3 regions of the Streptomyces sp. NPDC096323 genome follow, and region 1 is predicted to be linked to each of the others. Evidence: riboswitches for the same ligand, from Rfam matches in the RefSeq annotation. Region 1 holds a riboswitch; each other region holds the start of a gene.

Region 1 (7,700 bases):
GCGAACGAGGCCACCGCCCCGTACCCGGCGAGCATCAGCAGCTCGGCGCGCCCGCGCAGCCGGTCCGGGCCCGGCAGCAGCCCGGCGCCCATCGCGAACCAGCCCATCGCCAGCATCTGGAACGGCATCCACGGGCCGACCCCGCCGGTCAGCAGCGCGGACGCGAACATCGTCACCGAGCCCAGCACGAAGCCGAAGCCCGGCCCGAGCACCCGCCCGCTCAGCACCATCAGGAAGAACATCGGCTCCAGACCGGCCGTCCCCGCCCCCAGCGGGCGCAGCGCGGCCCCGACCGCGGCCAGCACCCCCAGCATCGCGACGGCCTTCGCGTCGAGCCCGGCGTCCGCGATCATCGCGACCACCACCCCGACCAGCAGCGGAAGCAGCGCCGCGAACAGCCACGGCGCGTCCTGCGCGTGCGCGAGCCCGGAGTCCGGCCCGGCCAGCAGCGGCCAGCCGAAGGCGGCCACCCCGATCGCGCTGATCAGCACCAGCGCGGCGACGGCCCGCGGCCCGAGCCGCACCGCCCGCGCCCGCCGCTCCCTCGTCCCGGTCACCCGGCACCTCCCAGCGCCTCGCGCACCTGTGACACGGTGAGCCACTCCTGCGGGGCGAGGATCTTGGCGGTCTGCGGGGCGAAGGCGGGCGAGGACACCACGACCCGCGGGGTCGGCCCGTCCGCGACGACCTCCCCGTCGGCGAGGATCACCACCCGGTGGGCCAGCTCGGCGGCCAGCTCCACATCGTGCGTGGCCAGCACGATCGCATGGCCGTCGGCCGCCAGCGTGCGCAGCACCCCGACGAGCCGGGCCTTCGCCGCGTAGTCCAGCCCGCGCGTCGGCTCGTCCAGGAGCAGCAGCGGGGGCCGGGCGGTGAGCACGAGGGCGAGCGCCAGGGCGAGCCGCTGCCCCTCGGACAGATCACGGGGGTGCGTGGCGTCCGCGACCCCGGGCAGCAGCTCGGAGACCAGCGCCCGGCAGCTGCCCGGGGCGGCACCCGCGTCGGCGTCGGCCGCCGCGCACTCGGCGGCGACGGTGTCCGCGTACAGCAGATCGCGCGGCTCCTGCGGTACGAGGCCGACGCGGCGCACCATCTCGTGCGGCGGGGTCCGGTGCGGGGTGCGGCCGCCGACGAGCACGGTGCCGGAGGTGGGCTCGACCATGCCGACGAGGGCGGAGAGCAGGGTGGACTTGCCCGCGCCGTTGCGTCCCATCAGGGCGACGGTCTCGCCGGGGGCGACGGTGAGCGTCACCCGGCGCAGCGCCTCGACTCTTCCGCGCCGCACCGCGAGGCGTTCGACGCGGGTGGTGGCGTCGGTGACGGGTTCCTCGTGCCGCTCCTGCGGGGCGCGGCCGAACAGCCGGGCCAGGGCTGACGGCCGGGGGGCGGGGCGGGGCGGCGGGGACAGAAGCTTCTGGGTCCGGGCACCGCCGACCAGCCCCGGCTCCACGCCCGCCAGCCTCTCCCGCATCCCCGACGCCCGGCGCCGGGCATCGCGGACCGACAGCGGCAGCGGATCCCAGCCGGCCAGCCGGCCCAGCGCCACGACCGGCGGATGCACCGGTGAGACGGCCATCACCTCGGCGGGCGGGCCCATCAGCGGGGCGGCGCCCGGCGACGGCAGCAGGACGACCTGGTCCGCGTACTGCACCACGCGCTCCAGCCGGTGCTCCGCCATCAGGACCGTCGTCCCCAGGTCGTGGACGAGCCGTTGCAGCACCGCGAGCACCTCCTCGGCCGCCGCGGGGTCCAGCGCGGACGTCGGCTCGTCCAGCACCAGGACGCGGGGGTGCGGGGTCAGGACGGAGCCGATCGCGACCCGCTGCTGCTGGCCCCCGGACAGGGTGGCGATCGGCCGGTCGCGCAGCCCGGCCAGACCCAGCAGGTCCAGGGTCTCCTCGACCCGCCGCCGCATCACGTCGGGGGCGAGGCCCAGCGACTCCATGCCGTACGCCAGCTCGTCCTCGACCGTGTCCGTCACGAAGTGGGAGAGCGGGTCCTGGCCCACGGTGCCGACCAGATCGGCGAGCTCACGGGGCTTGTGCGTGCGGGTGTCCCGCCCGTCGACGGTGACGCGCCCGGTCAGCCGGCCGCCGGTGAAATGCGGCACGAGCCCCGACACCGCACCCAGCAAAGTCGACTTGCCGACCCCGGACGGACCGACGAGCAGCACCAGCTCACCCTCGGGAACGGTCAGGTCGACGCCCGACAGGGTAGGGCGGTCCACGCCCTCGTACTGCACCGAAACATCATCGAACCGGATCACGCCTGCTCCTCGAGGCCTGTGGGGGAAGGCGGGACGGGCGAACCAGTGGGGGAGGGCGGCACGGGCGCGACCACCGCCGGCAGTAGCCCGAGCAGCACAGCGGCGGCCGGCCACAACGGCAGCACGGGCGCGGTCAGCGGTACGACACCGGGGTGCAGCGCCGCCGGATCCGCGCCGCCCGCCCAGATCATCGCCACCGCGACCGCCGCACCGGACCCCGCGACCAGCCACGCCCGCGCACCCCACCGGTCGGGCCGGTAGCGGGTCCGCACCGAGCGCGCCCCGCCGAGCCGCAGCCCGGCCATCGCGGCGACGAGCCCGGCGATCAACAGCGGCAGCCCGTACACCGCGCCCTGCGCGGCGAGCAGCCCGTACGTCCCGGCGCAGACGCCCAGCAGCCCGCCGAGCGTGAGGACGTTCGTGGTGTGCCGGACCGCGGCCGGGACGTGTGCGGTGCGGCCGTAGCCGCGCGCGTCCATCGAGGCCGCCACCGCCACCGACCGCTCCAGCGCGCCCTCCAGGACCGGCAGCCCGATCTGGAGGACGGCCCGCACCCCGCCGGCCGGCCGGCCGCGCAGCCGGCGGGCGGTGCGCAGCCGCATCACGTCGGCGACCATGTTCGGGGCGAACGTCATCGCGACGACGACGGCCACCCCGGCCTCGTACAGCGCACCGGGCAGCGACTTCAGCAGCCGGGCCGGATTGGCGAGGGAGTTCGCCGCGCCGACACAGATCAGCAGCGCGGCCAGCTTCGCCCCGTCGTACAGCGCGAACAGCAACTGCTCGGCTGTCACCCGGCCCCCGACGCGGACGCCCTTCGCCCACTCCGGCAGCGGCACCTCGGGCAGCGTGAACACGACATGCGTACCGGGAATCGGGGAGCCGAGGAAGACGGAGAAGAGCAGCCGCACGCCGATGACGAACAGCCCGATCTTGATGAACGCCCCGTAGGACCGGGCCCACGGCGCGTCCGTGCGGCGCGCGGCCACGACGTACCCCGCCACGCCGACCAGCAGCCCGAGCAGCAGCGGGTTGGTCGTCCGGGACGCGGCGGTGGCGAGCCCGAGCGCCCACAGCCACCAGGCCCCGGCGGGCAGCGCGTTGCTCCGGGAGGCGGCCGGGGCGCGCCAGGCACGGATCCGGTCCGCGGAAGCGTCCGTACGGCCGGGCGTCGCGGCGGTCATCCGCGGCGGCGGCGGGCCTGCGCGACGGCGGCGATGCCGAGGAGGAGGACGGCGGCGACCCCGACGAGGACACCGGCGGACGGCCCGCCCCCGTCCGAACCGTCCCCGCCTGCGGCGACGCCCGACGAAGTGGGCGCGGAGGCGTCGGCGGTCCTGCCGGCATCCGCGTCCCCGTTCCCCGCCACCTGTTCGCCGCAGCCGGAGGCCGGATAGCCGGAGATCGCGCAGAGCAGCGCGTCACTGCCGTAACGCAGCGGCTTGGCCACCGAGGCGAGGGCGTCCGCGCTGCTCGCGTCCTTGGGGACCCGCGCGCACGCGGTCCGCAGCGCGGGCGGCGTCGCCCCGTCCGGGGCGTCGGCGGCCGTACCGGGATCGATGACGAGCGCGACCCGCTTGGAGCCGTCCTCGGCAGGCGTGTGCGCGCAGATCCCCGCGAAGTCGGGGGAGCGGCGCGGCTTGGCCGCGTCCTGCGAGTCCGCGCTCACGGCGAACCGGAAGCCCTGCACCGAACCGTCCTCCGGCCGGACCAGGGACGGCCCCTGGGTGGCATACGCCCACCCGCTGCCGGAGCCCTCCCAGAACGACCAGTAGCGGTAGCCGGCAGCCTGGGCCGTGCCCGTACCGAGCACGGCCAGGACCGCGCCCAGGACCGCCAGCAGCACGGCGGCCCGCCCGGCGCGGCGCCTCACGGGCTGCCGGGCGGCCACGCCCTGGCGCGCACTCACAGCTGCTGGCTCTTGCGGCGGCCGCTGATCAGGAATCCGGCGCCGGCGCCGACCGCGAGGCCGATCCCGACGAACCACCAGACACCGCCGATGCCGTCCCCGTCGCCACTGTCCTTCTGCTCCTCCTCGGTGGCGCTCGCGGTCGGCTTCTTGTCGGTGGAGGGCGCGGGCCCGGTCGCGTTCAGCTGGGCGACGAGGTCGGCGCCGCCGAAGTCGTGGACGTCCGTGTCGGTGGAGTGGGCGGCCATGACGAGCTGCGCGTAGGCGGCGGGGCCGTTCTCCTTCGCCCAGGCCGCGGAGTTCTCCGCCAGCCACTTCACGGACGCGGCGGCCTTGTCCTTGTGACCGGACGCGGACAGGGCGACCACGGCGTCGGCGGTGTTGCCGAAGTCGGGCTGCGGGGTGCTGTCCTCGGCACCGGGCATCGGCGGCGAGTCGAGGTGGCCGGTCTTCGCGAGGGCCCCGGCGAGGTAGTAGGCGCCGTTCTGGGCGGCCTGCTCCGGCTTGAGCGCACTGCCCTCGGTGCAGGCGGGGTCCTTCACCGCGGCGTTGTTGCCGACGACGAGCCCCTTGCCGAGCGAGCCGAGCACGGCGGCCGCGGTGGCGTCGCCGTTGGCGACGAGCTTGCCGGCCTTGTCGGGCTGGTACGCGAACGCGCCGCCGTCCTTGCCGCCGCACGGGATGGCGAAGGTGAGCAGGGCGTCGTACGGCGTCCTGCCGGCGTCGTTCGTCACGTCCCCGAGCTTCTCGCCGGCCCGGGCGAGGGCGCCGATCACGATCGAGGTCGAGTTCGCGTCACTCGGGCCGCCGGCGGTGTAACCCCAGCCGCCGTCCTTGTTCTGTACGGACTTCAGCCACGCGACGCCGTTGCGCACGAGTTCCTCGTGCCCCCGGACCTCGTGCAGCGCCTGCACCGCGGCCGCCGTCGCATTGGTGTCGATCATGGTCTTGGCGTCACAGGGCACGGAGGGGTCCGGCCGGTACGCGGGGAACGCCCCGCTGTCGCACTGCTGCCCGATCAGCCAGTCGACGGCCTTGGCGGCGGGCGAGACGCCCACGGCCCGCTGCGAGACGAAGGCCAGCGACTGCCGCCACACCCCGTCGTACGTGGGGTCCTTCGTGCCGTAAAGGCCCGAGGGCAGGGCCACGGACGGCGAGGGGGAGGGGGACGGCGCGGCAACCGCGGCCGGGGTCGCGGCCGCACAGAGCACGGTGGCGGTGGCGGCGAGCGCGGCTGCGCTGCGGCGTACGGTCATGGCGGGCGGTGCCTCTCCTGGAGGAACCGGGCACAGGCACACACAGGCACCAGGCTCCGGCTCCGTATACCTCGACGGTTGCCGGCCACCGGGGATCCCGACGGCGCGAGCCGGTCACGCCACGCACAGGGCATTCCGGCTTCCGCCCGGTGAGGGCGGTCACGGCTGCGGGTCAGCGCCGGATTTCCACCGGCTTCCCCCTGAACGGGCATGATGACGACGCGTTCACTCTACCGGGCGCGTTCCGGGGCTCTCATTCGGCTCGGACCGCGTCAGCGCGAGGCCCCCGGTGCTGCGGCCCGGGGCGCCGAGCAGGGCGCCGGCGCCGGCGTCCGCTCGGGGAACGGGACGATCGCCGGCTCGGGGTCCTGGCCGAGGAAGAGGCGGCGTACGACGCGTTCCGCGGCGTGGCCGTCGTCGTACGGGCAGAAGCGCTCCCGGAAGGCGCTCCGCAGCGCCGTGGCCTCGGGGCCGCACCAGCGGCCGCTGCGGAAGATGTCGATGAGCTCGTCCTCCGTCGTCGCGACCGCCCCGGGGGTGTCGCCCGGCCGGCCGGAGAGGAGGTCGAACGTGACGCCGCGGACCTGGTTGTAGACCTTCCGGTCGGCCGCGTCGATGACGATGGGGCGGTCCAGGTTGGCGTAGTCGAAGGTGAGCGACGAGTAGTCCGAGATGAGCGCGTCCGCCGCCAGGCAGAGGTCCTCGACCGACGGGTGGCCGGACACGTCGATGATGCCGCTCCGCCCCGCGAGGTCGCTCAGCCGCGTGGTCCGCCCGTCGAGGGGGTGGGGCCGGACCAGCAGGACGAAGTCGTCGCCCAGGGCCTCGGCCACGCGGGCCACGTCGAAGGTGGGCGTCCAGTCCTTCCGGTAGTCGCGGTAGGTCGGCGCGTACAGCAGGGCGGTCCTGCCCTCGGGGATGCCGAGCCGCTCCCGGATGGCCGCGACGTCGTCCGCACCGGCGGTGTAGAAGCGGTCGTTGCGGGGGTAGCCCACGTCGAGGGACTCGAACCTGCCCGGGTACACGCGCGCCCACTGCTCCGTGGAGTGCTGGTTGGAGGAGAGGCTGAGGTCCCAGCGGCTCACCTGCTCCAGCAGGCGGTCGAAGCTCATGGTCCGGGCGGCGGGGTACGCCTTCAGGTCAATGCCCATGCGCTTGAGCGGGGTGCCGTGGTGCGTCTGCAGGTGGACCTGGCCCGGGCGCTTGCCGATGCCGTCCGGGAAGCCGTCGTTGCTCACGAAGTACGTGGCGCGCGCCGTGACCTCCCCATGGCGGCGCGAGCCGGGCACCACGTGGTCGACGCCTGCGGGCACCTGTCCGGCGAGCTCCTGGCGCACCACCCAGACGCCGTGCACGTGCGGTGCCAGCTCCTTGGCCTTCTCGTAGACGGCGGCCGGATTGCAGGACGGCAGCGAGTCCTCGTACGAGGTGTACACGGCGAGGTTCGGATCCAGGGCACGCCGGCGCTGGAGGGCGTGCAGATTGGCGGCCGCGTGCTTGCCGACCCTGCTGGTGGCTCCGAGGACCCTCGTCGGCGCCTTCCGCTTGACCCGGGCGGCGAACTCGGTCGTCCGATAGGCACGGAAGGACCGCTTGGCCAGGGCGCGCATGTGCACCCCGAGCGATCCGCCGGGCAGCGTGTAGCCGGCCGGGAGGTGCGCGGCGTAGAAGTCCGCGGTGCGGCCGAAGAACTCCTTGCGATCGGCGGGCCTGACCCGCTCGGGGCGCTTGAGCGTGAACAGCATGTGCTGCACGGCACGCTCGAACATCAGGGACCGGGACCAGGCCAGTTCGGGGCGTCCGTCGAGGAAGGTGAACAGGCCCTCGTACTGCGGGAAGATGTCGAAGTGCTTGCGGCCCGGCGTCTTCGTGATCGCACCGTGGCGGCGCTGGCGGTATTCGACGCCCACCCTGTTCAGGCAGCCGATGCGCTCGGCCGCGACCATCGCCATCTGGCTGACCGGCGCGTCCTCGTACAGTCCGGGCGCGTACTGGAAGCCCTGCTCCAGGAAGAACGCGCGGCGGAACGCCTTGTTCCAGGCGACCAGGAACAGATGGACGTACTCGGGCCGGTCCTGGAGGCGGAAGACATCCGTGCCCGCCCGTTCGAACAGTTCCGTGGACTGGCTGGGGCCGCCCTTGCCGTGCCAGTACGTCCGTATGTGGTCGAAGGCGAGGATGTCCAGGTCCCCGACCGCGTCGAGCCGGCCGGCCATCGCCTGCAGCAGACCGGGGGTGTAGCTGTCGTCACTGTCGAGGAAGAGGACGT
Region 2 (7,700 bases), on a different contig from region 1:
GGGCCGGCTGACGGGCCCGAAGGCCGTCACCGTCACCGCGCCCGACGGTACGGAACACCGGCTCACGGCCCGCCATGCGGTGGCCGTGTGCACGGGCAGCCGGGCCGTCGTCCCCGATCTGCCGGGCATCGACGGCGCGCGGCCCTGGACCAGCCGCGAGGCGACGAGCGCCAAGGAGGTGCCCGGACGTCTCGTCGTGGTCGGCGGGGGAGTGGTCGGCGTGGAGATGGCCACGGTGTGGGGCGCCCTGGGCGCCCAGATCACCATGCTGGTCCGCGGCAAGGGGCTGCTGCCCCGCATGGAGCCCTTCGCCGGTGAGCTGGTCGCCGAAGCGCTGACCGAGGCGGGAGCCGACATCCGTACGGGTGTCTCGGCCACCTCCGTCGAGCGCCCCGCGCCGGGCGGACCGGTCACCGTCGGACTCGACAACGGCGAACGGATCGAGGCCGACGAGATCCTCTTCGCCACCGGCCGCGCCCCGCGCACCGACGACCTGGGCCTGGAGACGGTCGGCCTGAAGCCCGGGTCCTGGCTCACCGTCGACGACAGCTGCCAGGTCGAGGGCGTCCCGTGGCTCTACGCGGTCGGTGATGTGAACCACCGGGCGCTCCTGACGCACCAGGGCAAATACCAGGCCCGCATCGCGGGCGCGGCGATCGCCGCACGTGCCCTAGGCGTGCCGCTGCTGGAAACGGACCGCTGGGGCGCCCACGCGGCCACCGCCGACCACGCGGCCGTCCCGCAGGTCGTCTTCACCGACCCGGAGGCGGCCTCGGTCGGCCTCACCCTCGCCGAGGCGGAACAGGCCGGCCACCGGGTCAGGGCCGTCGACCACGACCTCGCCGCCGTCGCCGGCTCCGGCCTGTACGCGGACGGCTACCGGGGCCGGGCCCGCATGATCGTCGACCTGGACCGGGAGATCCTGCTGGGGGTCACGTTCGTCGGCCCCGGCATCGGCGAGCTCCTGCATTCGGCGACGATCGCGGTCGCCGGCGAGGTCCCCCTCGACCGCCTGTGGCACGCGGTTCCCGCGTACCCGACGATCAGCGAGATCTGGCTGCGGCTGTTGGAGACGTACCGGGGGAATTAGGCTCTGACCGGCCGGACAGGCCCTGGGCTTTCCCGCTCGGCTCAACGCCCCGGCCCGGGCGCGAGCGGACGCCCGCAGCGCAGGTTCCACCGCCCCGCCCGGCCGCTGAGGTCCGTCAGCGCCAGCGGGGCGACGTCGATCCGCCAGAACGCCTGCGGCGGAAGCTCCAGGGCGCGGACGACCGCTGCCCTGACCACCGCAGGCTCCACCACCGCCAGCACCCGCCGGGGACTGTCGCCGTCCAGGTCCAGGGAGTCGAGCCACGCCCCCACCCGGGCGCATAGATCCAGCAGGGACTCGCCGCCGTGCGGGGCTGCGGCGGGATCCGCGAGCCAGGCGGCCACATCTTCCGGTTCGCTCGCGCTCACCTCGTCCAGCCGTGCACCGGACCAGCGGCCCAACTCCCAGTCGTGCGTGGCGGGTTCGACAACGGAACGCACGCCCAGGGCGTCGGCGGTCCGGGTGCAGCGGCGGGACGGGCCATGCACCGTCCGGTCCGCGGCGGGCAACGTGCCCGCGGCGGCACGGGCACGCCGGAGCCCGGAGTCGTCCAGGGGCGCGTCACCCGCGAACCGGGCCTCGCGCAGCGCGGCGTTCATCGCCGGTGAGACCAACATCACCCGTACCGCCATACCCGTTCTCCACTCCCTGAACTGTGGCCACTTGGCCAAGCACACCACGGCATCCGGGGGCCATCGAACCGCCCCCGGGCACCATGGCGGCTCTCGCGCCCAGGCGGTATGGTCGCGACGACATGACGAAGGTGTGACGGAAGCCCGGTGAGAATCCGGCACGGTCGCGCCACTGTGAACCCGTACCTGTGCGGGAAGTCAGACCCAGCACCTTCGTCTCAGGCACCACGATCGGGACGCGTGTTCCCTCAGGAGGTTCTGCCATGGCACAGACTGCTGCCCCCGCTGCCGTCACACCCGCCATCACCCCCATCTCGCTGAAGTCCCTTGCCCCTTGGGCGGTCTTCTTCGGCGTCCTCATGCTGATCCTGCTGTACTTCGTCGGCGCCGAGCAGGGCGCCACCGCGCTCATTTCGGGCGAAGGCGTGCACGAGTGGGTCCACGACGGCCGCCACCTCCTCGGTTTCCCCTGCCACTGATCCATCCGGCTCGTCCAGGGGAATCCCTCATGAACTCCATATCCGTCAGAGCCCTGCTGGTCCGCGGCATGCTGGCCGGCCTCGTCGCGGGCGCGTTCGCGCTGCTGGTCGCCTACTTCCTCGGCGAGTCCCGGGTCGACGCGGCCATCGCCCTCGAAGAGACGCACAGTCATGACCACGGCGGCGGCGAGGAACTCGTCAGTCGCACCCTGCAGTCCACGGGCGGCCTCGCCACCGGGGTACTCGTCTTCGGCGTCGCCGTCGGCGGCATCGCCGCACTCGTCTTCTGCTACGCCCTCGGCCGGATCGGCCGCTTCGGCCCCAGGGCCACGGCCGCGCTGATCGCGGGAGCGGCCCTGCTGACCGTGTACATCGTGCCGTTCCTGAAGTACCCGCCGAATCCGCCCGCGGTCGGCAACCCGGACACCATCGGGCGGCGCACCGCACTGTTCTTCCTGATGGTCGCGCTCAGCGTCCTGCTGGCCGTGGCCGCCGTCATCCTCGGCAGGCGGCTGGCTCCACGTCTGGGCAACTGGAACGCCACGATCGCCGCGGCCGCCGGCTATGTGCTCGTGACCGGCCTCGCCTACGCCTTCCTGCCCTCGTTCAACGAGGTCGGGCACGACTTCCCGGCCACACTGCTCTGGCAGTTCAGGCTGGCCACGCTCGCGGTGCAGATCACGCTGTGGACCACCTTCGGGCTGGTCTTCGGCTACCTCACCGAACGGCTGCTGGCGCCGAAGCCGGATGCGGTGACGGCCAAGGACGGCAAGACGAACCGGCCGGCCACTGTCGCGGGCTGAGTCCGGGAGCAACCAGACGACCCGCGACGGCGGGACGTAGGCGGCAGAGGCGTGCATACGGCGCCGGCGCCACGCGCAGAGCCCGCCGGGGGAGATCCCGGCGGGCTCCGCCGCGTAAGGAAGCCGGCTCACTCCTGCCCGGCGGGCCCGTCCCAGTCGATGCGGTAGTGCTTCAGCCGCGCGTCCTCCTTGACGAGGCGCATGCCCGCCGCGGACATGACGCGCTGCGAGCCGATGTTGTCGAGATCGGTGTCTCCGTGCACGCATGCGACGCCCTGGGCACGGGCGAACGTCAGCAGCGCGCGAAGCGCCTCGGAGGCGTACCCCATGCCGCGCATCGACGGCACGAGCCCGTAGCCGATCGTGACGTGCCCCTGCTCGTCGGGCGCCCCGTGAAACCCGGCACCGCCGATCACCAGCCCGTTCTCGCGGAGCCGTATCCCGTAGGGAACGTACGGACTCGGGTCGCCGGTCTCCGTGCACGTGTCCAGGAACCGCTTAGCCGCCCCCATCTCGCCGGGCCACGGGTACCCCGGAGCCCAGCGCACGCCCTCCCCCGGCCGGCCCGCCGCCACCTGCTCGGCATCGGCGACGGTCATCGGACGGAGGAGCAGGCGGGGTGTGACGAGGTCATCCATGCCCCAGGAAGTACCACGCGCCCCGGCCGGGCCGCACCGGAATATCGGGCCGGCCGGGGCGAAGGACTGCGGCGCCCGGCGGGTGCGGCGGTCAGGCGCCGCCGGCCGGGACGAAGTCCCCGGACAGAGCGGACGCCAGCCGCAGCTGCGTGTCCGCTTCGGCCTGGCGGTCCTGACGCTCCAGCGTGCGGCCGAGCATCAGCCGTGCGTACTGCTCGACCGGGTCGCGCTCCAGCACCGCGCGCAGCTCCGTCTCGGCGCGGACGAGCCGTGCCGAGTGGTAGTAGGCCCGCGCCAGCAGCAACCGTGGCGCGACCTGCTCCGGCACCTCCTCGACGAGGCCACCCAGAACCCGGGCCGCGATCGTGTACTCCTTCGCATCGAAGAAGAACTGCGCGCGGTCCCAGCGCTCGGCTGCGGTACCGAACTCGTAGTAGGTGTCGCTCATGTGACCTCCTCGGTCGGGGGTACCGCCGGGTCCTTCCCGTACGATCCACCCGCGTCAACACCCAGAGATGGTTTAACATTCCACTAAATATTCGGCGTGGGTGTCGCCCGCCCGGAGTCGCACGGGAATAGGTTGACCGCCATGAGCAATCTCGATCGCCAGGCCGCACTCTCCGTCTGCGGAGGGCGGGGTTTCGTCGTCGCCGAACCCGTACGGGAACTCCTCAGCCCGCGCCACGTCCGGCTCGGCGAGTCCACCGAGGTCCGCAGACTGCTGCCCAATCTGGGCCGGCGCATGGTCGGGGCCTGGGCCTTCGTCGACCACTACGGCCCCGACGACATCGCGGACGAGCCCGGGATGCAGGTGCCGCCCCACCCTCACATCGGTCTGCAGACCGTCAGCTGGCTGCACGAGGGGGAGGTCCTGCACCGCGACAGCCTGGGCAGCCTGGCGACGATCCGTCCGCGCGAACTCGGCCTCATGACCTCCGGCCGCGCCATCAGCCACTCCGAGGAGAGCCCCCGGCCGCACGCCGCGCTGCTGCACGGCGCCCAGCTGTGGGTCGCGCTCCCCGAGGCCCACCGCAACGTCGAGCCGCACTTCCAGCACCACGCGGGCCTGCCGACCGTCACCGCCCCCGGCCTCACGGCCACCGTGATCCTCGGCACCCTCGACGGCGCCACCTCGCCCGGCACCGCGTACACCCCGATCGTCGGCGCCGACCTCGCCCTGAGCGCAGGGGCCGAGGCGCGCCTTCCGCTGGACCCGGACTTCGAGTACGCCGTGCTGTCGATGTCCGGCGAGGTGGAGGTCGACGGCGTCCCGGTCGTCCCCGGCTCGATGCTCTACCTCGGCTGCGGCCGCACCGAGCTTCCCCTGCGCGCGGAGTCCGACGCCGGTCTGATGCTTCTGGGCGGCGAGCCGTTCGAGGAGGAGATCCTCATGTGGTGGAACTTCGTGGCCAGAACCCAGGACGAGATCACGCAGGCCCGCGAGGCCTGGATGAACGGTGATCGCTTCGGCGCGGTACGGGGCTACGACGGTGCACCGCTCGCTGCTCCGGCGTTGCCCGCCGTACCCTTGAAGCCCCGGGGACGTGTGCGCTGACTTGCGGGTTCTTCCGGGTTCGTGTCAGAGGACGGTCCTGCACTGCGCTGCTGTTCCCATCTGTGCCCGCGTTTGACCTTGTGTGCCAGGACGGATGCTTTCCTGGTTGGTCGTCAGGTAGGTGTGTTGCTGTTGCGGCGGCCAAGGATCTGGGGTGCCTCTCGGGCGAACGGGCTGGCAGGCGAATGGTGGCGTTGCGGTCCGGTCAAGCCGCCGTCGGCTGTCACAGAAAGAGATGCTGGCCACGGCCAGCGCATTGGTCGTGTGCTGGTGGCTCAGCGGCAGCGATCACGGGCTGCGAACATGATGGCCGGTGCCCCTACCGGGAGCCCCGCACCGAATTGGTCCCGATCTTGATCACTGCGGGCCCTGGGGCCGTTGCTGTGTTGAGTTGGCTGCAGTCGGCAGCTCCGGGGTGACGGTCCCAATCGCCCCGTTGCCGCGGGACCGGTACCGCGTGGTGGCAACCCTCGACGACGCCCCTCGGGAGCCGGACGCCGCGTACGTCCAGCGCATCCTGGACGAGCGGGCGCCCGGCCAGGCGGAGGTCACCGGGTGGTGTGGAGCTCGCGCTTCCGCGTGCACCACCGGGTCGCCGACTCCTACGGCCCAGCGCGGCCCGCAGTCACGAACGTCTCGCCCGCACTCGCTGACCGCTACCACGAACTCCGGTCCCATACGAACTCTGGCATCAAAAGCCGACCAGCGTCCTTGACCGTGATGGGGTAGCGCCTTGTGCGAGTGCCTGTTCTGCCTGCGCGAGTCCGCGGATCGCCTGGATCAGTTGACTCACCCTGGGTCAGGTGGCGTCCTCGGTGACGCGGATGATCGTCCGGCCGGTGATCCGCCGCTCGGGGGTGAACGCGGCGGCTGCCTCGGTCAGCGGCCGCACCTCGCCGATCCGCACGTCGAGCTGTCCGTCGCGCAGTCGCTGCGCGAGGTCCGCCAGGCGCACACGGTCGGGTTCGACGACGAAGAAGAGCGCCCGCCCGTCCTTGGGCCGGACGGCGGGGGGATGGGCGATGGTCACCAGCGTGCCGCCGGCGCGTACGAGAGCGGCCGAACGGTCGAGGACGTCACCCCCGATCACGTCGAACACCACGTCGACCTCACCGGCGTCTTCCAGCGGGTCGGCCGGCCTGCTCGACGGCAAGCCTCCGGCGGGTCTTCGCCCGGGAGCTGTCCATCAGCCCGGCCGCCTACCGGCGTCGCTTCGGAACGGCCCGCCGCCCACAGACGTAGGGCGCCGGCCGGGCACTGGTTCGGGCACGAGGTGACAGCCACCTCGCATGGCCCGCGCCGCGTCACGATCCGCGCCCGGCGCGCCTTCACCCGGTGTCGGGTGGTGAAGTTGCTGCGGGAGGCCACCGGGCGGACGGAGCCCGATCGGCGCGGCGTCGACTGGCCCGCGACGGTGGCCGCGCTGTGCACCGCGCTGCCGGGCGACTACAAGGACATCGCGGGGCGCTGGAGCCGAACGATGTCGGTGTTGTCATCGAGCACGGCACGGACAAGCGGTGGCTGGGCGAGTCACTGGCTGCGTCGATCAACGGGCGGGGCCGGTATGCAGGGATGAGGCAGCCCCTGAGGGGCCGGACCCGGGGGATCTCGCCCCACCCGCAGACGCCGTGCACCAATAGCCGTAGCCGCCCTGACAGTCACCGCAGCGCTGGCCACAGTTGGTGCCGTCCTGCTCTTCAACCACGGCACCCCAGACTCGTGCACCGCGGTCATCGACCGAACCTGACAACGCCACCTGCCACAAGCGCGTCGAAACGTTCTCAGATCGTGTCGCCGGAGACCACGACGATCACCCCACCCCGCAGTCCCGCCACCGAAGGGCATGCCCCCGACTGCCCCTGCGCCCACCCCGTCGGCGAACAGTTCCAGCCGCAACGACAAGCCCGCCTCCGTTCCCGCCCCCACGTCCCCCGGCTCAAGTCGAGACGCTACGGAACGGCGACGAAGGCGCAGGCGTGGCTGACGTTCAGCAACTCCTTTTACGCCAGGGCTTCACCTACGTCACGGTGACAGGTATCAACGACGACGCCACCACACGTGGCGTCGCACAGTTCCAGAGAGACCGCAGCCTGACCGGCGACCCACCAGGTGCCTACGGACCCGCCACCCGAACCGCACCGGAAGGCACCAGGTAGGGACAGCCGTTGGATCTACCCATGGCCCGCGCGACCCCAGCGTCAGGGCTGCCTTGCCTCGGCACCGAGCTGCTACACCCACGTTGCGGAAAGCTCTTCCGGCTCGGGTGAAGCCGGTTCTCAAGCCCCTCATCAGCGGTCCGCCGATGGCTTCGGGCCCGGCGCTTGTTGGTGTCAGCCGCTGATGTCATTCGCCGCGGTCTTGACGGAGTGACCGACCCCGCTAATCGCTGGCGGAGCAGAGCGGGTACGGATCAGCTTCCTTGATCGCCGATAGCGGCGCCATCGTGGACCGGGATCCCCGAGCACCAGCGCGAACAAGGCAAAGGCTGCCGATTCCGCCCAGT
Region 3 (7,700 bases), on a different contig from region 1:
GGAGCTCCGGGGTGAGGCGGACCTTGGCACCGGGGCTCAGGGTGCCGCGGTTCACGCGTTCCAGTCGGCGTACGACGGTGTCGGGGGCCTGGTGGGCCTGGTCGATCACCGGCCCCACGACGGCATGGACGCCGTCGCCCACCAGACCGTAGGTGCCTGGCCGGAGCGAGGTGAGGGACCGGGTGAGGGTGACCTGTCCGGCCGCCGTGGCATGCACGGTCAGTCGGCGGTCGGCGGGGAGGGGACGTCCGGACGGCGTCTTGAGGGCGACGTCGCCGGCGTACCGGCCGGCGGCGACCGCTGCCGCGCCGACGCCGAGGATGGAGGTGACGGCAGCTGCCGTTGCTGTAGCCGGGCGCACGGCTTCAGTGTCGGCGTCTGTGCCGCACATGGCCAGTGGGCGGGGGCCGTCCGGTGACCGGGGCCGCCGTGGCCCCGCCCGGCCCGTGGCCCCGCCCGGCTCGCGGGCCGTCGGCCGTCCCTCACCGGCCCCCGCGTGGCTGCCCGTACCCCTTCAGCGCTTGTCCGGCCTCGCTCAGCTGCTCCGGCGTGAGCAGGGCCGGGGTGAGGCCGGGCACGGAGCTCGCGGTGAGCCAGAGGCGGCAGAGCCATTCGAGCTGGGCGGTGCGGTCGTACGCCTCGTCCAGGGTGGCGCCATAGGTGACCGTGCCGTGGTTGCCCAGCAGACAGCCGGTGCGGTCGCGCAAGGCCGTGAGCATGTTTTCGGCCAGTTCGTCCGTGCCGTAGCGGGCGTAGGCGGCGACCCGCACGGGGCCGCCCAGCATCGCGGCGGCGTAATGGACCGTGGGCACCTCGGCGACCAGCGTGGAGACGGCCGTGGCGTGCACCGCGTGGGTGTGCACGACCGCAGCGGCGTCGGTGTTCCGGTACACCGCGAGATGGAGCGGGAGTTCGCTGGTGGGGGCCAGGTCGCCGAGGACCTGGTTGCCTTCCAGATCGACGCCGGTCACATCCTCGGGGCGGAGCCGGTCGTACGGCATTCCGCTCGGGGTGACCAGGACGGTCCCGCCGACCCGCGCCGACACGTTGCCCGAGGTCCCCACGACCAGTCCCTCGGAGGCCGTTCTGCGGGCCGTGGCGACGACCGCGCCCCAGGCCCGTTCGATCGAATCCCGCCACTCACTGCTCATACGAAGATCCTTTCCACGGATGAGCGACCCCCTGCCGCCCCTCCCCCGACGACCCGCCCGGGCCCCGGATTCTGGGCCCACACCGGCCCGTACCGGAATCCCACCCTCACCCGCCGCACGAAAAGGGCGGCAGCGCTCCGGTTGGGGTCACCGCGACGCCCTGCTCAGTTCATCTTCCGTTCACTCAGGTTGCCTACGGTCCACGTGCCACTGACGTCGAACGATTGCCTGGGTAAATGGAACACATCACGCTGCTGCTCGCGATTGTGATCGTGACAGCTCTAGTGTTCGATTTCACGAACGGTTTCCACGACACCGCCAACGCGATGGCCACCACCATCTCGACCGGCGCACTCAAACCCAAGACAGCGGTGGCCATGTCCGCCGTTCTCAACCTCGTAGGCGCGTTCCTGTCGGTGGAGGTCGCCAAGACGATCTCCGGCGGGATCATCAACGAAGACGGGCTCAGAACCGAGGTCATCTTCGCGGCGCTCGTCGGCGCCATCCTGTGGAATCTCCTGACCTGGCTGGTCGGCCTGCCGTCCAGCTCCTCCCACGCACTGTTCGGCGGCCTGATCGGCGCCGCGGTGATGTCCGCGGGCTGGTCCTCGGTCGACGGCGGTACCGTCGTCACCAAGGTGCTGCTCCCCGCGGTCGCCGCGCCGGTCGTCGCCGGTCTGGCCGCGCTGCTGGCCACCCGGCTGACGTACCGCATCGGCGGGAAGGTCACGGGCGGCGCCCAGGAGAAGGCCACCGCGAAGGGTTACCGCGCCGGGCAGATCGCCTCGGCCGGGCTCGTCTCGCTCGCGCACGGCACCAACGACGCGCAGAAGACCATGGGCATCATCACGCTCGCCCTGGTCACCGGCGGCGTCCTCTCCCCCGGCTCCAACCCGCCGGTCTGGGTCATCGTGGCCGCCGGCCTCGCCATCGCACTCGGCACCTACCTGGGCGGCTGGCGCATCATCCGCACCATGGGCAGCGGCCTGACCGAGCTGAAGCCGCCGCAGGGCTTCGCCGCCCAGACCAGTGCGGCCACCGTCATCCTGGCCTCCTCGCACCTCGGCTTCTCCCTCTCCACCACCCAGTCGTGCTCGGGCGCCGTCATGGGCGCGGGCCTCGGCCGCAAGGGCGGCGTCGTCCGCTGGTCGACCGCCACCCGGATGTTCGTCGCCTGGGGCCTGACCCTGCCGGCCGCCGGTCTGGTCGGCGCGGGTGCGGAGTTCCTCACCAAGCAGGGCACCTGGGGTGTCGTGGTCGTCGCCGCGCTCCTGATCGCGGGCTCCGGCGCGATCTGGACGCTGTCGCGCCGCAAGCCCGTCGGGCACGGCGATGTGGCACCCGGCGGCCAGCACGCGGCCGCCGGAACCGGCGAGCCCTCGGGCGTCGTCACCACCGCCATCGCGGCCGTCAGCCCGCCGCCCACCGCGGCCGCCCAGACCCACGACCTCACGGCCACCATCCCGGCCCCGGCCGGACCGGTCGCCGCCGGACCGGTCGCCGACCCGGCCCGACCCGCCACGGTTTAGGCATCACACGAGCCTTTGGTAAGGACAGATCCGCATGAACATCGACTGGGCAGCCCTCGGCACCGTCTTCGGCGTCTCCCTCGTCGCCACCGTCGCTCTCGTGGGCCTCTTCACCCTCGGCATCGTCGGCCTCTCCAAGCAGCCGGAACCAGCCGCGCAGGGCGGGTCCGCGGGCGGATCGCTCGCCCTGGCCCGCACCGGCGCGTACGTCTGCTTCGGACTGTGCGCCGCGGCCGTGGCGTACGGCATCTATCTGATCGTCGCCTGAGCCCCACCACTCCCACCCGCATCGGGCCGGACGCACCTCGTGTGCGTCCGGCCCGATGTGCGTCTCAGCACACTGCGCCGTCGCAGGTCAACGGCGAGTTGACGGGTGTTCGCGGGGCGTGGTGGACTGCCGGAGCCATTACGGCGACAGCAGAGGAAGCCGGTGCGAATCCGGCGCGGTCCCGCCACTGTCACCGGGGAGCAGTCCCCCACCACGGAAGTCACGGTCCACGCAAGCGGACTGGAAGACCGGGGGAACCGCGGATCCGGAAGCCAGGAGACTCTCGTCGCCGTCACGTCGAACCAGGGCGCGGACCCTGAGTGAGGACATATCGCCATGCCCGGCTGCCGTGCGTCCGTCCCTGTGCCACTCCGAACAGGTCCCCAGGTCCTCCGAGGCGCAACGGCCGGCTGAACCGTGCGTGCCGATCGCATCTTCGCGTACGGCGCCACGGCCGGTCTGATCGGCGATTCTCTGCTCGGTGACCCCCGCAGGGGACACCCGGTCGCCGCCTTCGGGCGGGCCGCGGCAGGCGTCGAACGCCGTCTGTGGCGCGACCACCGCGGGTGGGGCGCACTGCACACCCTGATCTGCGCCGGAGGCGCCACCGGGGGTGCCGCCCTGGCCTCCCGTGCGCTGCGCCGCCACCCCGCCGCGTCCGTCGCCCTGACCGCCGCTGCCACCTGGTCCGTCCTCGGCGGTACGTCGCTGGGGCGCGAGGCCCGGTCCATCGGCGACGCCCTGACCGCCGGGGACCTGGGCCTCGCCCGTGAGCGGCTGCCTCGCTTGTGCGGCCGCGACCCGCAGTCCCTGGACGGCCCGCAGATCGCCCGCGCCGTCGTGGAGTCCGTCGCCGAGAACACCTCGGACGCCGTGGTCGGCGCCCTCGTGTGGGGCGCGCTGGGCGGGGTTCCCGGACTCGTCGGGTTCCGCGCCGTGAACACGCTCGACGCGATGGTCGGTCACAAGTCGCCCCGCTACCGGCGTTACGGCTGGGCCTCGGCCCGCCTCGACGACGTGGCGGGATGGCCCGGCGCCCGGCTGACGGCCCTGCTCGCCGTGACCGCCGGGGGGCGGCCACGGCGAGCGGTCCGGGCCTGGCGGGCGGACGCGGCCAAGCACCCGAGCCCCAACGCGGGCCCGGTGGAGGCCTCGTTCGCGGGGGCGCTCGGCGTACGGCTCGGCGGGACGCTCTCGTACGGCGGCCGGGTCGAGCACCGTCCCGCCCTCAACGGCGAGACGGGACGGGCGGTGGAGCCCGGGGACATCGAGCGGGCCGTACGGCTGTCGCGCCGGGTGAGCACTCTGGCCCTCGGCGTGAGCGTGGCGGCCCGCCTGGGCGCGGGGTTCGCGGCACGGCGGATCGCGGCACGGCGGATCGCGGGGGCCCGCACCACCGTTGCCCGTACCCATGGCCCTGGACTCCCAGGAACCCGACTCCCAGGACGGAGACCGATATGAGCGGCGGGCTGCTGGTCGCCGGGACCACCTCCGACGCGGGCAAGAGCGTCGTCACGGCGGGCATCTGCCGCTGGCTGGTGCGCCGCGGCGTGAAGGTCGCGCCGTTCAAGGCGCAGAACATGTCGCTCAACTCCTTCGTCACCCGGGAGGGCGCCGAGATCGGCCGCGCCCAGGCCATGCAGGCCCAGGCCGCCCGGGTGGAGCCGACCGCCCTGATGAACCCGGTGCTGCTCAAGCCCGGCAGCGACCGCTCCAGCCAGGTCGTCCTGATGGGTCGTCCGGTCGGTGAGATGAGTGCCCGCGGCTACCACGGCGGCCGGCAGGAGTCGCTCCTGTCCACCGTCGTGGACTGCCTGGAACAACTCCGGGGCACGTATGACGCGGTGATCTGCGAAGGGGCGGGCAGTCCGGCCGAGATCAATCTGCGGCGCACGGACATCGTGAACATGGGCATCGCACGGGCGGCACGCTTCCCGGTGGTGGTCGTCGGCGACATCGACCGCGGCGGGGTCTTCGCCTCGTTCTTCGGAACGACGGCGCTGCTCTCGGCCGAGGACCAGTCGCTGATCGCCGGCTACCTGGTCAACAAGTTCCGCGGCGACGTCTCGCTCCTGGAGCCCGGCCTGGACATGCTGCGCGAGCTGACGGGACGTCCGACGTACGGGGTGCTGCCGTTCGCGCACGGCCTCGGCATCGACGAGGAGGACGGGCTGCGGGTCTCGCTGCGCGGCACCGTACGCGAATCGGTCGTCGCGCCGCCGCACGGCGAGGACATCCTGCGCGTCGCCGTGTGCGCCGTCCCGCTGATGTCCAACTTCACCGACGTGGACGCGCTCGCCGCCGAACCGGGCGTCGTCGTGCGGTTCGTGGACCGCGCCGAGGAGCTCGCCGACGCCGACCTCGTCATCGTGCCCGGCACCCGCGGCACCGTGAAGGCGCTCGCCTGGCTGCGCGAGCGCGGGCTCGCCGACGCGCTGCTGCGGCGCGGGGCCGAGGGCCGGCCGGTCCTCGGTATCTGCGGCGGCTACCAGATCCTCGGCGAACGCATCGAGGACGACGTGGAGTCGCGCGCGGGGCAGGTCGAAGGGCTCGGGCTGCTGCCCGTACGCGTCCGGTTCGACCGCGAGAAGACCCTCGCCCGCCCGGTCGGCGAGGCGCTCGGCGCCCCGGTCGAGGGGTACGAGATCCACCACGGCGTCGCGGACGTGCGCGGCGGTGAGCCGTTCCTCACCGACGGACAAGGACAGCGCATCGACGGCTGCCGGACCGGCGCCGTGTGGGGCACCCACTGGCACGGCTCGCTGGAGAGCGACGCCTTCCGCCGCCGCTTCCTGACCGAGATCGCGAAGGCAGCCGGCCGACGCTTCGTGCCCGCCCCCGACACCTGCTTCGCCGGGCTGCGGGAGGAGCAGCTCGACCGCCTCGGCGACCTGATCGAAGAACACGCGGACACCGATGCGCTGTGGCGACTCATCGAGTCGGGCGCACCGGCAGGACTTCCCTTCATCGCCCCCGGAGCACCTGGAGCACGCGCATGAACGCGCCACTGACCGCCCCGCTCGACGCCCCGCTGAGCACCGTGCTGCTGTTGTCGACGGCCGACACCGACCTCCTCGCCGCCCGTGTCTCCGGCGCCCCCTACCGGATCGGCAACCCGACCCGTATCGACGTCCAGGACGAGCTGCCCGCGCTGATCGCGGGCTCCTCCGTCGCCGTCGTCCGCCTCCTGGGCGGCAAGCGCGCCTGGGAGGACGGCCTCGCGGCCCTGAAGGCGTCCGGCATCCCGACCGTGCTGCTCGGCGGCGAGACGGTGCCGGACGCGGAGCTGATGGCCGAGTCGTCCGCGCCGGCCGGCGTCGTCGCCGAGGCGCTGCGCTATCTGGTGGAGGGCGGCCCCGGGAACCTCGTCGAACTCGCCCGCTTCCTCTCCGACACCGTCCTGCTGACCGGGCACGGGTTCGCCGAACCGCAGAAGATGCCCGAGTGGGGTCTCCACGGCAGCCGTACGTTCACCGAGGGCCGCCCGACCGTCGGCGTGCTCTTCTACCGGGCGCACCACCTCTCCGGCAACACCTCGTTCGTCGACGTGCTGTGCGACGCCGTCGAGGCGCGCGGCGCCAACGCCCTCCCCGTCTACTGCGGTTCGCTGCGCGGCGCGGACCCGGGGCTGTACGAGCTCCTCGGCCGGGCCGACGCCCTGGTCGCCACGGTGCTCGCGGCCGGCGGGACCCGCGCGTCGGACGCCTCGGCCGGGGGCGACGACGAGGCCTGGGACATCGGCGCGCTCGCCGACCTGAACGTGCCGGTGCTGCAAGGGCTCTGCCTCACCTCCTCGCGCGCCGCCTGGGAAGCCTCGGACGCGGCCGTGACCCCCATGGACGCGGCGATGCAGGTCGCCATCCCCGAGTTCGACGGCCGGCTCATCACCGTGTCGTTCTCCTTCAAGGAGCAGGGCCCGGACGAGGTGCCCGTGTACCGCGCCGACCCCGAGCGGGCCGCACGCGTCGCCGGGATCGCCGTGCGCCACGCCGTCCTCAAGCACAAGCCCAACGCGGAGAAGAAGCTCGCCCTGGTCTTCACCGCCTACCCCACCAAGCACTCCCGCGTCGGCAACGCGGTCGGCCTGGACACGCCCGCCTCCGCGGTCCGCGTGCTGGACGCCCTGCGCGACGCCGGTTACGGGGTGGACGGCCACCCGGACAACGGCGACGAGCTCATCCACCGCCTCATCAACGCCGGCGGCCACGACGTGGAGTGGCTGACCGAGGAGCAGCTCGCGGCGGCACCCGCCCGGGTCCCGCTGGCCGACTACCGGGCCTGGTTCGCGAAGCTGGAGCCGGGGCTGCGCGACTCGATGTTGGAGCACTGGGGCGAGCCGCCGGGCTCGCTGTACGTGGACGGGGACGACATCGTCCTCGCCTCGCTCCAGTTCGGGAACGTGGTGGTGCTGATCCAGCCGCCGCGCGGCTTCGGCGAGAACCCGATCGCGATCTACCACGACCCGGACATGCCGCCCTCGCACCACTACCTGGCGACGTACCGCTGGCTGGAGAACACGTTCGGCGCGGACGCCGTCGTCCACATGGGCAAGCACGGCACGATGGAGTGGCTGCCCGGCAAGGGCCTCGGCCTGTCCGCCGGCTGCGGCCCGGACGCGGTGCTCGGCGAACTGCCGCTGATCTACCCGTTCATCGTCAACGACCCGGGCGAGGGCACCCAGGCCAAGCGCCGGGGCCACGCCACGGTGGTGGACCACCTGGTGCCGCCGATGGCGCGCGCCGACACGTACGG

What was found. Region 1 has a riboswitch for cobalamin ahead of ABTX18_RS06745 (SCO2321 family membrane protein). Riboswitches for the same ligand answer to the same signal wherever they lie in the genome.
Region 2: linked by a shared signal. The riboswitch ahead of ABTX18_RS01720 (CbtB domain-containing protein) and the one ahead of ABTX18_RS06745 (SCO2321 family membrane protein) in region 1 are both predicted to bind cobalamin.
Region 3: linked by a shared signal. The riboswitch ahead of ABTX18_RS24630 (cobalamin biosynthesis protein) and the one ahead of ABTX18_RS06745 (SCO2321 family membrane protein) in region 1 are both predicted to bind cobalamin.

The regions. Positions count from the first base shown of each region.
Region 1 covers NZ_JBEOSI010000002.1:610,074-617,773, forward strand. The annotation lists gene ABTX18_RS06725 (ECF transporter S component) at 1-557, opposite strand, end outside; gene ABTX18_RS06730 (ABC transporter ATP-binding protein) at 554-2,266, opposite strand; gene ABTX18_RS06735 (energy-coupling factor transporter transmembrane component T) at 2,263-3,450, opposite strand; gene ABTX18_RS06740 (SCO2322 family protein) at 3,447-4,175, opposite strand; gene ABTX18_RS06745 (SCO2321 family membrane protein) at 4,172-5,431, opposite strand; cobalamin riboswitch at 5,540-5,688, opposite strand; gene ABTX18_RS06750 (bifunctional glycosyltransferase/CDP-glycerol:glycerophosphate glycerophosphotransferase) at 5,704-7,700, opposite strand, start outside.
Region 2 covers NZ_JBEOSI010000001.1:390,099-397,798, reverse strand. The annotation lists gene ABTX18_RS01730 (dihydrolipoyl dehydrogenase family protein) at 1-1,090, shown strand, start outside; gene ABTX18_RS01725 (histidine phosphatase family protein) at 1,132-1,722, opposite strand; adenosylcobalamin (AdoCbl) riboswitch at 1,847-1,940, shown strand; gene ABTX18_RS01720 (CbtB domain-containing protein) at 1,986-2,201, shown strand; gene ABTX18_RS01715 (CbtA family protein) at 2,231-3,004, shown strand; gene ABTX18_RS01710 (GNAT family N-acetyltransferase) at 3,133-3,642, opposite strand; gene ABTX18_RS01705 (tetratricopeptide repeat protein) at 3,734-4,090, opposite strand; gene ABTX18_RS01700 (pirin family protein) at 4,232-5,197, shown strand; partial or broken gene ABTX18_RS01695 (zinc-binding dehydrogenase) at 5,997-6,332, opposite strand; gene ABTX18_RS01690 (hypothetical protein) at 6,471-6,773, shown strand; gene ABTX18_RS01685 (peptidoglycan-binding domain-containing protein) at 6,880-7,353, shown strand; gene ABTX18_RS01680 (hypothetical protein) at 7,528-7,700, opposite strand, start outside.
Region 3 covers NZ_JBEOSI010000009.1:57,235-64,934, forward strand. The annotation lists gene ABTX18_RS24610 (alpha/beta hydrolase) at 1-361, opposite strand, end outside; gene ABTX18_RS24615 (class II aldolase/adducin family protein) at 483-1,151, opposite strand; gene ABTX18_RS24620 (inorganic phosphate transporter) at 1,388-2,680, shown strand; gene ABTX18_RS24625 (hypothetical protein) at 2,715-2,948, shown strand; cobalamin riboswitch at 3,101-3,231, shown strand; gene ABTX18_RS24630 (cobalamin biosynthesis protein) at 3,366-4,409, shown strand; gene ABTX18_RS24635 (cobyric acid synthase) at 4,406-5,947, shown strand; gene cobN (cobaltochelatase subunit CobN) at 5,980-7,700, shown strand, end outside.